DNA from 3 places in the Faecalibacterium sp. OF03-6AC genome. Region 1 is predicted to be linked to each of the others. Evidence: predicted binding sites of a transcription regulator. Region 1 holds the regulator's gene; each other region holds the start of a gene.
What was found. The regulator Rex, encoded in region 1, represses fermentation and respiration genes when NADH is low (regulators of the CRP and FNR family bind a similar motif). The targets are predictions, from matches to a motif close to ATTGTTAANNNNTTAACAAT.
Positions count from the first base shown of each region.

Region 2: a site for Rex is predicted at 1,619-1,638, ahead of gap (type I glyceraldehyde-3-phosphate dehydrogenase). Genes of this name have one in related genera too.
Region 3: a site for Rex is predicted at 2,625-2,644, ahead of fucO (lactaldehyde reductase). Genes of this name have one in related genera too.

Region 1 covers NZ_QUEN01000002.1:173,296-178,797, reverse strand. The annotation lists gene DXA66_RS03030 (ABC transporter substrate-binding protein) at 1-183, opposite strand, end outside; gene DXA66_RS03025 (thymidine kinase) at 784-1,401, opposite strand; gene DXA66_RS03020 (redox-sensing transcriptional repressor Rex) at 1,488-2,129, opposite strand; gene DXA66_RS03015 (ClpP family protease) at 2,361-3,071, shown strand; gene DXA66_RS03010 (DNA translocase FtsK) at 3,174-5,502, shown strand, end outside.
Region 2 covers NZ_QUEN01000001.1:218,051-223,552, forward strand. The annotation lists gene gap (type I glyceraldehyde-3-phosphate dehydrogenase) at 500-1,531, opposite strand; gene DXA66_RS00990 (hypothetical protein) at 1,730-2,515, opposite strand; gene DXA66_RS00995 (citrate synthase) at 2,515-3,885, opposite strand; gene spoIID (stage II sporulation protein D) at 4,132-5,136, shown strand; gene DXA66_RS01005 (alpha-hydroxy-acid oxidizing protein) at 5,190-5,502, opposite strand, start outside.
Region 3 covers NZ_QUEN01000001.1:357,369-362,870, reverse strand. The annotation lists gene DXA66_RS01675 (sugar phosphate isomerase/epimerase) at 1-414, shown strand, start outside; gene DXA66_RS01670 (hypothetical protein) at 576-1,388, opposite strand; gene DXA66_RS01665 (ABC transporter ATP-binding protein) at 1,382-2,083, opposite strand; gene DXA66_RS01660 (GntR family transcriptional regulator) at 2,076-2,453, opposite strand; gene fucO (lactaldehyde reductase) at 2,714-3,862, shown strand; gene DXA66_RS01650 (putative ABC transporter permease) at 4,030-5,337, shown strand.

The DNA of each region.
Region 1 (5,502 bases):
CATGGAAACAGGGCCGTCAGACAGTGCCAGGCTCTCGTCTGCAGAAGCAGCGGGAGCGGAAGAAGCGGTGGAAGCAGCAGAGCTGGATGCAGCAGAGTTGCCGCCGCAGGCAGCCAGAAGGCCGGCAGCGCCCACAGCGCCGGTGACCTTCATAAAATCACGACGAGAAATTGCCATGCTCATTTTTGTTCTCCTCCTAAATACAGAAAACATCATCTCGAACGGGGGTTCTGCACATACCCCGTTGTATACAATTATGATAACAAAACAACAACCAAAAAGAAAGACGCAAATTGCAGATATCTAAACAAAAAACGTACAAATATTGCTCTTGTTTTCACGCGAGAATTGATGCCTTTGCTGAAATGAATAAACTTGGCTCGAAAAACTGTGCAACATGTATATTTCGCCATTTTGCATAGAAAACTGGGATGTATCATAGGGGGAACGTCGAATTTTGCAATAATTTTGTAAACATCCGGTTTCGGAACATGGAAATGTTGCATACATTGTGGCAGAGCAACACATTAAAATGGCCCGGATGCGGGCTTGCAAACTGATATATCAATAGTGCAAAAAATGTGCACTCTGATATATCAATCGCGTGAAGCGGGCATCCGGCACCGGTCTGCAGGCGTGGAAATCGGTGCTTCTTCGCCCTTTTGGGGGGTGAAGAAGCATCGACAGCGACATATTTTGCGCTGCTGCGTGGACAGCGCCTGTGGGCCGGGGAAAAAAAGAAAGACTGCCGTGTCGTTGAACACAACAGTCTTGTATACAAGCTTATTCGACCTGCGAAGCAGTTTTTTCGGCGTAGAACGCGCGTTTTGCCTTGAAGTAGCACTGGGGGCACATGCTCACGTACTGCACATCGTTTTCCAAATCGATGGCCACCTGCTCGCCCTCAAAGACGAACCTGCCGTTCACCCTGCGGCAGTTGCAGATGGCCTTGCGGCCGCAGGTGCAGATAGTCTTCATCTCCTCGATGGTGTGGGCCAGCTCCAGCAGGCGGGTGGAGCCGGGAAAGCCTTTGAGTGAAAAATCTGCCCGCAGGCCGTAGCAGATCACCGGAATGTTCAAATCCACCGTGACCATGAACAGCTGCTCTGCCTGCTGCGCAGTGAAAAACTGGCTCTCGTCGCACAGCACACAGGCCAGCGGCGCACCGTCAGCGTTGGCCGTGCGCACGGCCTCGAACACATCTGTCTCCGGCGGGATCAACAGATCAGCCTTGCGGCGCACGCCCAGACGGCTCACCAGCTCACCGCCGCCCTTGGTGTCCACCTGTGGCTTGAGAATCAGCACCCGCATCCCCTGTTCTTCGTAGTTGTGGGCTACCTGCATCAGGGCGGTGCTTTTGCCGCTGTTCATTGCGCCGTAGCGGAAATACAGTTTTGCCATTTGAAAAACTCTCCTTGCAGCAGAACCCTCTCAGTCAAAGCCTGAGAGGGTCCTTTTATTACTCTTGTTCCTTATAACAGGTATCTTCAGTCCTGATTGCGCAGGCGGTAGCCAAGGCTCATCAGGCTGTCGCCCAGATGGACGTTCTCCACCACCACATCGGGATACGGCACAGAGAGGTCATAGTGGGAGAAGTTCCAGAAGCCCTCGATGCCCAGATCCACCAGACGGCCGCTGACCTGTTCCGCACCATCGCGGGGCACACAGAGCACTGCGACCTTGGGGTGATGCTCGGCACAGAAAGACTCCAGCTCGTCGATATGGCGGATCTGGATGCCGCTGATCTCCTTGCCTACCTCGCTCTGTGCCACATCAAAGGCGGCGATCAGGCGGTAGCCGTTGGTATCGGTGGTGATAAAGCGGCTCACTGCCTTGCCCAGACGGCCGCAGCCGATCAGGATGGTGGGCAGGCGGTCACCGTTGCCGAACAGCAGGCCTTCCAGAATGGAGAGCAGGTTTTCCACCGAGTAGCCGATGCCCTGCCGGCCATTCACATCGCCGATGCAGTTGAAGTCCTGCCGTACCTGCGAAGCGGTGGTGCCCATCTGAGCAGCCAGCTCGCGGGAAGAAATGCTGTTGATGCCGTCCACCTGCAGAGAGCGCAGATAGCGGTAATATTTGGGAAGACGCTTGATAACGGGAAGTGAAGCCTTTGCAGGGGTGTTCATAGAATACTTTCTCCTTTCGCTCTATCGCAGTACTTGCCGCAGCTGCCTGCTTTACAGATGCGGCGCAGAGAAACCCCGATCCGTTTACGGGTCCATATTGCAGATATTACAATCAATTATTTAAAGTATACTGCACCGATGGAGAATGTCAAATCATTCTCAAAAAAAATTTATGAAATGTTACCGCTTTTTTGCTGCAGCGGGTCTGCATAGCCCGGCACAGGCTGGGGAATGCTGACAGAAAACGCAGGAGGAAAGCATATGAACGATGAAACGCAGCTGACCGACGAGCGTCGGCTGGAAAAGGAAGAGATCGAAGATCTGGGCACGGTCACGCTGGCCCGCGGGGAGCATGTGATCCACTGCCTGACCGTCATCGGCCAGATCGAAGGCCATTCGGAAGCGCCGCAGGGCCAGAAGACCACGAAGTATGAGCATGTGATCCCACAACTGGTGGCCGCGCAGGAGAACCCTCGCATCGAGGGCCTGTTGGTGCTGCTGAACACGGTAGGTGGTGATGTGGAAGCAGGCCTTGCGCTGGCGGAGCTGATCGCCAGCGTGTCCAAACCCAGTGCAACGCTTGTGCTGGGCGGTGGGCACTCCATCGGCATCCCGCTTGCCGTCAGCGCCCGACGCAGCTTCATCGTGCCCACAGCCACCATGACCGTGCACCCGGTGCGGCATTCCGGTGTCATTCTGGGGGTGCCGCAGACCATGCGCAGCTTTGAGCAGATGCAGCAGCGCATCACCGGCTTCGTAGCGGCCCACAGCGGCATGACCGAAAAACGCTACACCGACTTGATGCTCCACACCGGCGAGCTGGTGATGGACATGGGCACCGTGCTGGATGGACGCCGGGCCGTGAAGGAAAAGCTCATCGACGAGCTGGGCGGGCTTTCGGATGCGCTGGCGTGGCTGTATAAAGAGATCGAACGCAAATGAAGGCCGATTTTGTACAACAATAGGTTTGCCATTTTCTTCCCTGCGTGGTACAATAATAAAATCAAATAGTGTGTCTACTACAAACGCGGGGAACAAAGAAACATGGCAACAAAAAAACGTAAAACGACAACACGGCGCGCAGCATCGCGCAAAAAGCGGGCCGAGCAGCGGCTTCCGGCGGGGCTTGGCACCCTGTTTGCAGGCCTTTTGCTGGTGGTGCTGGCCTTTGTGGAGGGAGATTCGGCATGGAAGGCCCTGCACGATGTGCTGTTCGGACTTTTTGGCTGCGGCAGCTTTGTGCTGGGCGCGGCAGTGTGCTGCCTTGCTGTGCAGTATACCCGGGGCGAAGACCTTCTGCCCAAGATCTTCAAGCTGATTCTTGGGCTGGTGTTTGCCTGCGGCACGGTGATCGTTTTTTCTGATATCCAGCCGCAGGGCATGTCAGCATTTCAGATGACGGCTGCCTGCTACGCAAACGGTGTGAATGCATGGATCGGCGGCGGTGCGTTGGGCGCACTGCTGGGCGGCAGCCTGCTGCTGCTGTGCGGACGGCCCGCGGCAACCCTTATCATGATCGTGCTGGCACTGTGTGTCAGCCTGTACATTTTTGATCTGACCCCGGCAGAGGTGTGGCAGTGGCTGTGCGCTGCGTTTGGCGGCGTGCACGCAAAGGGTGCGGCCATGGCGCAGCAGAGCGCAGCCCGCCGCGCTGAACGTGCCGCTGCCCGCGCGGCAGAAGCCGAGGCTGAGGAAGACTACGACGAAGCAGAAGATGAATACCGGGATGAGGAAGATGCCGAAGAGGAGATGGAAACTCCGGCTTTCCGCATCGGTGTGCCGGACTGGCTGAACGGCATCCGCCACTGGGGCCACAAGGTGACCGAAGAGATGGAGGCGGAGGAGCCGGGGCCACCCGCAGATACTTCCGGCCAGCCGCTTGCCCAGCCGGAGCCTGCCGCCCCGGCCATCACGCCGGTGCAGGTACGGGTATCCCGGCCCCGGGCTTCCTTTGACGTAGACCTTGGCCCCGACCACACTGAGGTGAAGGAGGGCGGCAGCGAACCCATCGAGCCGCTCATCGTGGGCCCGGGCGGCACCTTTGGGCAGAACCCGCTGCGCCCGGCCCCCAGACCTGCCCCGCAGCCCATCGTACAGGACGCAGTGGAGACCGATGCATCCGATTTCTTTGCAAAGGCTGCACAGCCGGTGCAGCCTGCGGCAGCGGAAAGCTTTGAGACTCCGGTCATGACCCCGGCAATGCCGACGGCCCAGCCGGAAAGCCCGGCAGCGGCTGTCACGCCGGAGATGCCCGCCGTGCCCATCCAGCCCGCAGTCCCGGCGGCACCCGCCAGGGTGAGCGCCGAAAACGCCGTTGCCATGCGCGGCACACCCGACGAGGACGGCTGGATCAGCATTACCAGCGAACCGGTGGAGGAAAAGGATATCAGTACGCTGGTGGCAGCGGCAATGGAAAAGCCTGCCGCTTCCGAGCAGGCCGCGGCAGCGGCCCCTGTGGACGAGACCGAACCGGTGGATACTTACCAGTATCCGCCCATTGAGCTGTTTGAAAAATCGCAGGACGAGACCGACCCCGGCGCGCAGGAAGAGCTGAAAGCCAACGCCCAGAAGCTGGTGGATACGCTGGAAAGCTTTGGCGTGCGCACCCGTGTGCTGGATATCTCCCGGGGCCCCTCCGTCACCCGGTACGAGGTGCAGCCCATGGCGGGTGTCAAGATCAGCCGCATCACCTCGCTGGCAGACGATATCGCTCTGAACCTTGCCGTGGCAGATGTGCGTATGGAAGCGCCCATCCCCGGCAAGCCTGCCGTGGGCATTGAGGTGCCCAACCACAAAAAGACCCCGGTGTATATCCGCAGCGTGTTCGAGAGCCAGAGCTTTTTGCGCATGACCTCACCTCTGGGCATTGCGCTTGGCAAGGACATTGCCGGTGTGGCACAGGTGGCAGACCTGTGCAAGATGCCCCATCTGCTCATTGCAGGCAGCACCGGCAGCGGCAAATCCGTGTGCGTGAACAGCATCATCATGAGCCTGCTGTTCCGCTCAAGCCCGGAGGACGTGAAGCTGCTGCTGATCGACCCCAAGGTGGTGGAGCTGGCCGAGTACAACGGCATTCCCCACCTGCTGATGCCGGTGGTCACCGAGCCGAAAAAGGCCGCAGGTGCCCTTGGCAGTGCCGTGCAGGAGATGGAGCGCCGCTACCGCCTGTTTGCGGAGAACAATGTGCGCGACATCAAGTCCTTCAACAAGCTGGCCGCAGAACGGCCGGATCTGGAAAAAATGCCCTACATCGCCATTATCATCGACGAGCTGGCCGATCTGATGATGGTGGTGGGCAAAGATGTGGAGGACTCCATCTGCCGCATCGCCCAGAAGGCCCGCGCCGCCGGTATGCACCTGATCGTAGCCACCC
Region 2 (5,502 bases), on a different contig from region 1:
TCCTTTCCCGTCGCTTTCCCCATTTAGGGATCTCATCCCCATACCGTGCCAAACTCCGGCCCGGTTTCCTTTACATCACAAAAAGCCCGGACGCATTTACGCCCAGGTTTTTGACTGATTTACGCCGCAATTCATTGACATTTTATTTCCAGAATCATCAATATCAATTTCGTAAATGTATTTATCGACACTAAAAACATTTTACCATTTTTTCCTTTGGGATACAATACTTTTCAGCTGTATCATTGCCTGCTTCATGGCTAAGATTTCCGTACTTTATTCCGTCTTTTTGTTGCAACATATTCATTTTGGAAAGAAACTCGTTCCATTGCTTTTTTCAGCAAAAAAACACCCTTCCCCTCACGGAAACCCGCAAAAGGAAGGGTGTTGAACTCAATATCCTGTTGTCATGCCAATCACAGCATGTTCGTACCGGCAAAGCCGGTATCAACTGTTATTCAGCACGGCACCTCAAGCGCTTTTGAGCGTAGAGCTATGATTAGCAGTTCTCAGCGAAGTACTTAATGGTACGGACCATCTGAGAGGTGTAGGAGTTCTCGTTGTCGTACCAAGACACGACCTGAACCTGATAGGTGTCGTCGTCGATCTTAGCGACCATGGTCTGGGTAGCATCGAACAGAGAGCCGTAACGCATGCCGATGACATCGGAAGAAACGATCTGATCCTCGTTGTAGCCGAAGGACTCAGAAGTAGCAGCCTTCATAGCAGCATTGATGGACTCCTTGGTGACATCCTTGCCCTTGACGACAGCAACCAGAATGGTGGTAGAGCCGGTGGGAACAGGCACACGCTGAGCAGAACCGATCAGCTTGCCGTTCAGCTCGGGGATGACCAGGCCGATAGCCTTAGCAGCGCCGGTGGTGTTGGGAACGATGTTCTGTGCGCCAGCACGAGCACGGCGCAGATCGCCCTTGCGCTGAGGACCATCCAGGATCATCTGGTCGCCGGTGTAAGCATGAACAGTGGTCATGATACCGGAGACGATGGGGTAGGTCTTGTTCAGGGTGTTAGCCATGGGAGCCAGGCAGTTGGTGGTGCAGGAAGCAGCAGAAATGACCTGATCCTCAGCGGTCAGGGTCTTCTCGTTGACGGAGAAGACAATGGTCTTCAGATCGTTGCCTGCGGGAGCAGAGATAACGACCTTCTTTGCGCCAGCCTGAATGTGAGCCATGCTCTTCTCCTTGCTGGTGTAGAAGCCGGTGCACTCCAGAACAACATCAACGTTCAGTTCGCCCCAGGGAGCGTCCTTTGCGTCCTTAACAGCGTAGATCTTGATCTCCTTGCCGTCAACAATGATGGAGTCCTCGGTAGCCTCGACGGTGTGCTTGCCCTCGCCGATCTTGCCGCAGAAAGAACCCTGAGCAGTATCGTACTTCAGCAGGTGAGCCAGCATCTTGGGGCTGGTCAGGTCGTTGATTGCGACGACCTCGTAACCCTCAGCATCAAACATCTGACGGAAAGCCAGACGACCAATACGACCGAAACCATTGATAGCAACTCTAACAGCCATGTTAATAGTACCTCCTAATTATTTTACCCATAATCGGATAAATCACGGTATCTTTATTTTAGACCAAAACGCAGAAAGTTTCAAGTATCTGCCAAAAAATTAACAAGACATTCACTGCATTTTTTGCTTTTGTACGATTTTAATTCCTTTCATTCCCTGCTTTTCGGCAATTGCGCCAACAGAGTGCCAACATTTTTGTCAGCTCTCCCCGTTCAAGCAGGCTGCAGCGCACGCTCCGCCAATGCCGCCCACGCAGCAAAGGCCCAGTCCGGCAAAGATCTCCGGCCAGACAGCCGGTGTGGCCCAGCTCAGGCCGCTCATCAAAACCAGTACGTAGGGCAGCTGCCAGCACAGGCAAAGTGCAAATGCGGCAAGCCCGGCTGCGCACAGTGTTTTGCCATTGCCCGGCTGCGGGACATGCAGCGCCCGGGCCAGCGCTGCCAAAAACACCAGTGCCGCAAGCGCCTGCCACACCGCCGCTGTAGGGGTCACGCGGTGCCAGCTGGAGCTGTTCTCCATAAAGCGCAGCAGCACGTTCCAGTAGAACAGCAGACTGCCCGCCACGGCCAGATACAGCCCGCCAAAGGGCTTTTTCCACTCGTTGGGGCTGAGCCAGCAGCGGCCTATGGTGCTGAGCCACGCGGAGCACAGGCATTCCAGAATGCACCGCACAAAGCCGCCCAGACCGGAAGCTGCGCCCAGCGCGATCTGTGCACCCGCTGCGGCCAGAAAACATACTGCACCGACAAAAGCCAGAATACCGGCCAGCGGCCTGCGGCTACGCACCGCTTCCGAGCGGGAAGGCTGTGTACGGCCCACAAGCACTGCAGCCAGCACCACGATACCCAGTGCCAGATAGCGCCACCACACCGAGCCGACCACGCACAAACCGGTGACGGCATCGGTGCCAAAGGCAAGGTCTGCCGCGCGCAGCACGCCCAGCAGAATGCTCAGGATAAAAACGAACAAAACAGAAGGATTCATCAGCGTTCCTCAATCGGCTTATATTTCTGGCGCACGCCCAGATACTTGTAAGCGGGACGAATGATACGGTTGGCGAATACCACCTCTTCCACGCGGTGTGCACACCAGCCGGGCACACGGGCAATGGCGAACAGCGGGGTGTAAATATCCTCAGAGATGCCCAGCATGTTGTAGATCAGGCCGCTGAACAGGTCCACGTTGGCGCACACCGGCTTGGTGCTGCCCTTTTCCTCGGCAAAGATGCCGGGGGCCAGCCGTTCGATGCTGCACAGCATATTATACTCTTCCTCAAAGCCTTTGTCGTAGGCCAGATGGCGGGCGCGCTGCTTCAGGATCACCTCACGAGGGTCGCTGATGGTGTACACCGCGTGGCCCATGCCGTAGATCAGGCCGGAGCCATCGCCCGCCTGCTTGCGCAGGATGCGGCGCAGATACTCGCGCACCTCATCGTCGTCCTCGGGGTTTTCCACATGCTTGAGGATATCCTTCAGCTGACGGTTCACCATCAGGTTGGCACCGCCGTGCTTGGGGCCCTTCAGTGCACCGATGGCCGCCGCGATTGCGGAGTAGGTATCGGTGCCGGAGGAGGACAGCACACGGGTGGTAAAGGTGGAGCAGTTGCCGCCGCCGTGGTCGGCGTGCACCAGCAGGCACATATCCAGCAGCTTTGCTTCCTCGTGGGTGAACTTCTGGTCCGGACGGTAGGTGCTCAGGATGTGCTCTGCCGTGCTCTGGCCGGGCTTGGGCAGGTGGAAGAACATGCTCTGCTTATCGTAGTAGCGGCGTTTCATCTGGTAAGCGTTCACCATCATGGTGGGCATGCTGGCGATCAGATTGATGCTCTGGCTCAGGATGTTCTCCAGACTCAGATCCTCGGCGTGCTCATCGTAAGAGTAAAGGCCCAGCACGCAGCGCTGCAGCTTATTCATGATATTGGGCGAGGGGGCGTTCATGGTGTCCATGAAGCCTTCCGGCAGGGCGCGGTGCTCTGCCAGGATCTCACAGAAATCGTCCAGCTGCTCCCGGTTGGGCAGACTGCCGAACAGCAGCAGCCAGATCACCTCTTCAAACACAAAGCGGTCATTGCGGTAGGCCTCGTCCACGATCTCGTTGATGTTCACACCGCGGTAGATCAGCTTGCCGGGAGTGGGGATCACATGGCCTTCCTGATCCTTTTTATAGCCCACAACGTCGCAGACGTTGGTCAGGCCGGCCAGCACACCAGTGCCATCCGGGTTGCGCAGGCCGCGCTTGACCCCCAGACGTTCGCTCGTCTCCGGATCGATGTAGTTGTTGGCAACATATTCCTCACACAAAGTCCGCATTGTGTTCGGGTCCAGCGTTGCCACCTCCGAATGTGCAAAATTCATAAGGGGAATTCTCCTTTCATCCTATTTATATACTTTCCCGCCCACCCTCAATGATGGGTATAATGCTATATTATCGCTTTTGACGAGTAAATTCAAGCATCAACTGCACCGTTCAGCGCACAAAAAGCCGGTTTGGTGCTTTTTTGCGCTTGCACCACAAAAGGCTTTTTCCCTGTTTCGCATCTTTTTTCAGGGTATATCCGGTATTCTGATTAAAAAAACACCGCTGTCGGAGGGTTTGGGACTATGAAAAAGTTTTTTCTGCCAATCTTTGCGGTCCTGCTGGTGCTGGGCAGCATTCTGCCGCTGGCTGCCTACCGGATCACACGCGCCGTGCTCAGTGGGGCAGAGCCCGCATCTTCTGCCGTATCTTCGCCTGCAGCATCTGCGCAGCCGCCAGGTGCCGTGCCTTCTGCGGATGCCGAGACCTTTCTGGTGGAGGATCAGGCCACCGGACAGGTGTTGGAGCTTTCCCGTCAGGAATACGTTCTGGGTGCTGTCGCCGCCGAGATGCCGGTGAGCTGGCCGGACGAAGCGCTCAAGGCACAGGCCGTTGCCGCCCACAGCTACGCGCTCTACTGCCGGGATCACACCACCCTGCAAAGCGGCGCCTGGCTCACTGCCGACCCAGCCCGGCGGCAGGGCTGCCTGACCGAGCCGGTGCTGCGCAGCTACTGGGGCACCGCCTACGAGCAGAATTACGCCCGCCTCGCCGCCCTTGTGGACGAGGTCTTGGATGAGATACTTTATTATGAGAATGTTCCTGCCTGCGCCAGCTACTTTGCCATTTCCAATGGGCAGACCGAGGCCAGCGAAAATGTATGGGGTTCCGCCCTGCCCTACCTCATTTCAGTGGACAGCAGCACCGACCGTTCCGCTGACAACTACGAATACACCGTCACCTTTTCCGCAGAGCAGTTGCAGCAGGCCCTCGCAGGCCTTGGCATTTCTGCCGATCTCGCCGCGTCGGAGGGCTGGTTCGGCCCGGCAGAGCTGACCAGCGCCGGATACACAAAAACCGTCACGGTCTGCGGGCAGACCGTTTCCGGCACGACCCTGCGCCGGGCGCTGGGCCTGCGCAGCACATGCTTTACGGTACAGTACCAGAGCGGGAATTTCAGCTTTACCACCCGGGGTTACGGCCACGGTGTGGGCCTGAGCCAGTGGGGCACAAAGGCCATGGCGGAGCAGGGCAAAAGCTATGCCGATATTCTGGCACACTACTACCCCGGCACGCAGCTGCAAGGATGAAAAAGCGGCCCGCACCGCAAAGGCACAGACCGCTTTTCTATTCACTCTTTTTCTTATACCCGCACCATATCCGGGGTGATCTCGGCCAGAGAATGCGCACCGCACATCTGCATGGTGTCAGCCAGCTCACCGGCCAGCTTATCAATGTAGCACTTCACACCTTCCTCGCCGCCGCCATACACAGCCGTGACGAACGGGCGGCAGATCAGCACGCCGTCTGCACCCAGTGCCAGTGCTTTGAACACATCCACACCGGTGCGGATGCCGCCGTCCACCAGGATCTTCACGCCGGTGCCCTTGAGGGCTGCTGCGATCTCCGGCAGCACCTCGGCAGTGGCCGGGCACTGATCCAGCACGCGGCCGCCG
Region 3 (5,502 bases), on a different contig from region 1:
CAGTACGGCGTGACCATTGCCATTGAGCCGGTGGTCAAGCACATCGTGTACGATGCCAGACGCGCCCGCACCGTGCTGGACGAGATCGGCAGCCCGAACCTGCAGATCCTGTTCGACCCCGTCAACCTGCTGAACATGGAAAATGTGGACCGCCGCGAGGAAGTGTTCGCCGAGGCCATCGAGCTTCTGGGCAAGGACATCGCCATGATCCACTTCAAGGATTTCCTGCGCAAAGATGCGGGCGGCCAGCTGGCTGCTACGGGTGCAGGGCAGGGAGGCATGGAGAACTACCGCGCCATCCTGCGGTTTGCAAAGCAGGAAAAGCCCTATATCTTTGCAACGCTGGAGAATACCACCCCGGAAAACGCGGTGGAATGCCTGAACTACCTAAAAAAGCAGTACGACGAGTGCTGAACACTTTATAACAAGAAAAACATCTGCAAGCTTTGCCCGGAATGGGGCAGCTTGCAGATGTTTTTTGTATCAGATGAAGTTTATGGTTCGGCCTTTTACAAATTGCAATTAAGAAATAGTTCCGCTGAAAATGTCCAGAGCGAAAGCGGAGGACATTAAGATCATTCCAGATCCAGCTTATGCTCCATCAGCCAGCGGGTCAGCAGAAAGTACCCTGCGGCAAAGGCAATGCTGACCGCCAGCCCGAACAGGGTGGTGAACGCACTGGGCGCAGCAATGGAAACATCTACACCGCCAAGGGTGGGATAGGAAACAGCCTGCAGCATGTCGGCACTGCTGACACCGGAGCTCAGCCAGTTCTGCAGGAAGGACAGCAGGAAAAATGCCAGAATACCGGCCGGGACCATGTGCTTTTTGAACTGGTGGCCGATCATGCAAGCGGCATAGATGCACAGGATGCTGGACACCAGTGCCACCAGCCCGTTCAGCGTTTCAAAGATCAGCCAGAGCCACCCGGAGCTGCCGGTCATGCGGAAGATCTCTCGGAAGATCTCTACCACTTTCTGCCACAGCTCCGGCAGCTGCTGCAGGGCCGCGCTGTTCAGAGACAGAGCCAGCAGCATCACCGCAAAGGAGAAAATACCCACGATGCTGCTGCAAAGCATCCACACCACGCTGGAGATCAGCTTGGAAAGGATGAGCTGGCTTTCCGTCACCGGCAGGGTGTGCATCAGGTAGCCTTCGCGGCCCAGCAGATTGCGGGTGAAGCGGGTCACAATGGTCATCACGGACACCACTGCCACCGCAACGGCTACGATCATATAGGCGAACAGCAGCAGAGATGCAAAGTCGTCCTTGGAAGAGCTGCGCAGGGAAAAGCCGCTCAGCACTGCCAGCGCAACAAGGGCCAGATACAGCCCGCCATAGGTGCGGCCGGTGGCCTTGAATTCATATTTTAACAGTTGTTTCAGCATTTGAATACCTCCCGGAAATATGCATCCACGCTCATGCCCTCGGTCTCGCGCAGCTCTTCGGCATTGCGGTGGGCGAACACCCGGCCATCCTTCAAAAAGACGGCTTCGTCCAGAATTGGCTCGATATCGCCGATGAGGTGGGTGGATAGAATGACGGTCGCATCCCGGCTGTAGTTGTTCAGGATGGTGCTCAGGATATAGTCCCGGGCAGCAGGGTCCACGCCGCCAATGGGCTCATCCAGCAGGTAGAGCTTTGCGGCACGGCTCATGGCAAGGATCAGCTGCACCTTTTCCTTGCTGCCCTTGGAGAGGGTCTTGAGCCGCGCCTTCGGTTCCAGTTCCAGCCGGGCCAGCATTTCGTTTGCCTTAGCGGGGTCAAAATCGGCATAAAATTCGTGGAACATTTCCACCAGCTGCTCCACACGCATCCAGTCCGGCAGCCAGTCAGCATCCGGCAGATAGGACACGATGGCTTTGGTGTCCGGCCCGGGGGTCATGCCGGCGATCCGGATGCTGCCTGCACTGGGCTGCAGCAGACCGTTTGCCAGCTTGATGAGGGTGGTCTTGCCGCTGCCGTTGGGGCCAAGCAGCCCCACGATGCGGCCAAAGCCGATGTGCAGGTCTACATTTTCCAGTGCGGTCTTATCCTTCTGGTAGCACTTGGTCAGTGCTTCACAGCTCAAAAGTTCACTCATTGCGGTCCTCCTTTGCGTCCCAGTGTTCCAAAAGCGCGGCTGCCTGTGCGGGACTGTAGCCGATGCCGCGCATCTTTTCCAGAAAATCCGACGCCAGCGTCCGGGCGGTGTCGGCGCGAAGCTGTTCGATCAATGCAGTGTCCTCCGTAACATAGCGGCCTGCGGTGCGTTCGGTGCGCACCAGACCTTCCGTCTCCAGCTGGGCAAGGGCCCGCTGCATCGTGTTTGGGTTCACCCCGGCGGCTGCGGCCAGATCCCGTACCGAATCCAGATGCCCGCCCGGCGGGTAGGTGCCGGCCAGGATCCGGGCCTTCAGCCGTTCCACAAGCTGGGCATAGATCGGGCGGCTGGCATCAAACTGTTCGCCCATGGTATCATCTCCTCGTCTTACTGTGTTAAGCGCTTGATACAATAATACACGATTTGCTCTGTTTGTCAAGGGGAAAAAGAAAAAACAACATAAAACTGTGGGAAATTGGAAAAAGTGCCCATAAAACACTGCACATTGATAAAAATTTACAATAAATTCAAACAATTTCACATTGCAAAGTTTTTGACAATGTGTTATGCTGAAAAATAGAGAGTTCCGCCCGAAAAGCGGCGGAAAAGAGATTTGGAGGAAAAATAACTATGGCTGACCGCATTGTTCTGAATACCATCTCCTACCATGGCCACGGTGCCATTGAGAACATCGTTCCCGAACTGACCGCCCGCGGCTACAAGAAGGCTTTCGTCTGCTCCGATCCCGACCTGATCAAGTTCGGCGTCACCAAGAAGGTCACCGACCTGCTGGATGCTGCAAACTTTGCCTACGCTGTTTACAGCGAGATCAAGCCCAACCCCACCATCGCCAACGTGCAGGACGGTGTGGCCGCTTTCAAGGCTGCTGAAGCTGACTGCATCGTGACCATCGGCGGCGGCTCCTCCATGGATACCGCAAAGGCCATCGGCATCATCATCAACAACCCCGAGTTTGCGGATGTCCGCTCTCTGGAAGGCGTTGCACCCACCAAGAAGCACGCTGTGTTCACCATCGCTGTTCCCACCACCGCCGGCACTGCTGCTGAGGTCACCATCAACTACGTCATCACCGATGTGGAGAAGAAGCGCAAGTTCGTCTGCGTGGATACCAACGATATCCCCGAGATCGCCGTGGTCGATCCCGATATGATGTCCTCCATGCCCAAGGGCCTGACCGCCGCCACCGGCATGGACGCTCTGACCCACGCCATCGAGGGCTACATCACCAAGGGCCACTGCGTCATCTCCGATATGTTCCATCTGGAAGCCATCAAGCTCATCAGCCAGAGCCTGCGCGGCGCAGTGCAGAACACCCCGGAAGGCCGCGAGGGCATGGCTCTGGGCCAGTACATCGCCGGCATGGGTTTCTCCAACGTGGGTCTGGGCATCGTCCACTCCATGGCACACGGCCTGTCCGCTCTATACGACACCCCGCACGGTGTGGCCTGCGCCATCCTGCTGCCGGTGGGTCTGGAGTACAACAAGTCCGTTGCCGGTGAGCGCTACCGCGCCGTGGGCAAGGCCATGGGCGTTGTGGGCATCGATGCGATGAACGATGCTGCTGCCGCCGATGCAACCATCGCCGCCGTCAAGCAGCTGGGCGCAGACGTGGGCATCCCCGCAAATCTGCACGGCATCCTGAAGGAAGAGGATATCCAGTTCCTCGCCGAGTCCGCATTTGCAGATGCCTGCCGTCCCGGCAATCCCCGCGACACCAGCGTGGAGGAGATCGTGGAGCTGTATAAGAGCCAGCTGTGAGCTGTAAACTGAATCAATAAGAAAGGGCCGCTGTGCGTTTGAATGCACGGCGGCCCTTTTTGCAGGCAGGACGGCTTTTGTGAATTTTTCACAACAGCTCTTGTAGAATATGCTTAAACCGGGTACAATCAGTGTATCGACAAAATTCCACAAGCGAAAGGATGCCTATGACGCTGAACTTCTATACTCTGGGTGTTATTTATCTAGTATATTCCTTTCTGGGCTGGGTGGCTGAGACGGTAGTCGCGACCATCCGGGGCGGAAGGTTTGCCAACCGCGGTGCGGCGGCAGGCCCGTTCTGCTTTATCTACGGTACCACCGGTGTGCTGCTGGCCGTGAGTTTCAGCGACCTGCGCACCGAGCCGGTCTACCTGTTCTTTGCCTGTATGATGGCGGCAACGGTGATGGAATGGATCACCGCCAAGCTGCTGGAACGCCTGCACCGCCGCAAGTGGTGGGACTATTCCGGAAAAAAATTCAATCTGAACGGCTATGTGTGCCTGCAGTATTCGCTGCTGTGGGGTGCGCTGGGCACGGCAAGTGTGCTGTGGGGCAATAATGTGTTGCTGCAGCTGTGCGCGCATATCCCTGTCTGGCTGCTGCGCCCGGCAGTATGGGTCTCGCTGACGGTGGCGGTACTGGACCAGATCGGTTCGGCGGTGCTGGTGCAGCAGTATGCGGCCCGGCACCCGATGCTGGAGCAGCTCAACCAGAGACTGGGGGAGCGGTCGGACACGCTGCGCCGCAGGATCGCGCTTTACATTGAAAAACGCATCCAGTATGCTTACCCGGCTGCGGCCCGGCAGGAGCAGACTGCGCTCCGGAAGGGGGAAAAGAACTTTCTCAGCGTGTCCGACCTGCTGTGGCTGTTCGTGATCGGCGCGTTTCTGGGCGACATGGTGGAGACGGTGTTCTGCCGCGTGACGGCAGGCGTGTGGATGAGCCGCTCCAGTCTGGTCTGGGGGCCGTTCAGCGTGGTGTGGGGGCTGGCACTGGTGATGGCTACAGTGCTGCTGCGGCAGGAAAAGGACAAAAGCGACCGCTATCTGTTCGCCTTCGGCACCGTCATGGGCGGTGTGTACGAATACGTGTGCAGCGCCGTCACCGAGCTGCTGTTCGGCACCGTGTTCTGGGACTACAGCAAGTTCAAGTTCAATCTGGGCGGGCGCATCAACCTGCTGTACTGCTTTTTCTGGGGCATTGCAGCGGTGGCGTGGATGCGCTACGGCTATCCGCTGGTGGAAAAGGGCATGGCAAAGGTGCGCAGCCATATCCGCCCGTGGGTAACTGCGGTGCTGGCCGTATTCATGGCGGTGAACATGCTCACCAGTGCGCTGGCCCTTGCCCGCTACGATGCCCGCACCAGCGGCGAAGCGCCCAAAAACAGCATCGATACGCTGCTGGATGCGCATTTTGACGATGCCCGCATGGAGCGCATTTATCCCAATGCCAAAAAAGTAGCCAAGGCTGGCTGAAATTTCAACGTTCCTCTTGCACTTTGGTGCAAAAACCGGTATAATACGTTTCGGATAAAAGGGAGTAAAGGGCGCTCGTTTTGCAAAAACGGTGCGCTGTGGCGCAGCGACATCCCGGCAGAAATGCCCGCTGTGTCACCGGATGCTTGAGACTTTTATTACACC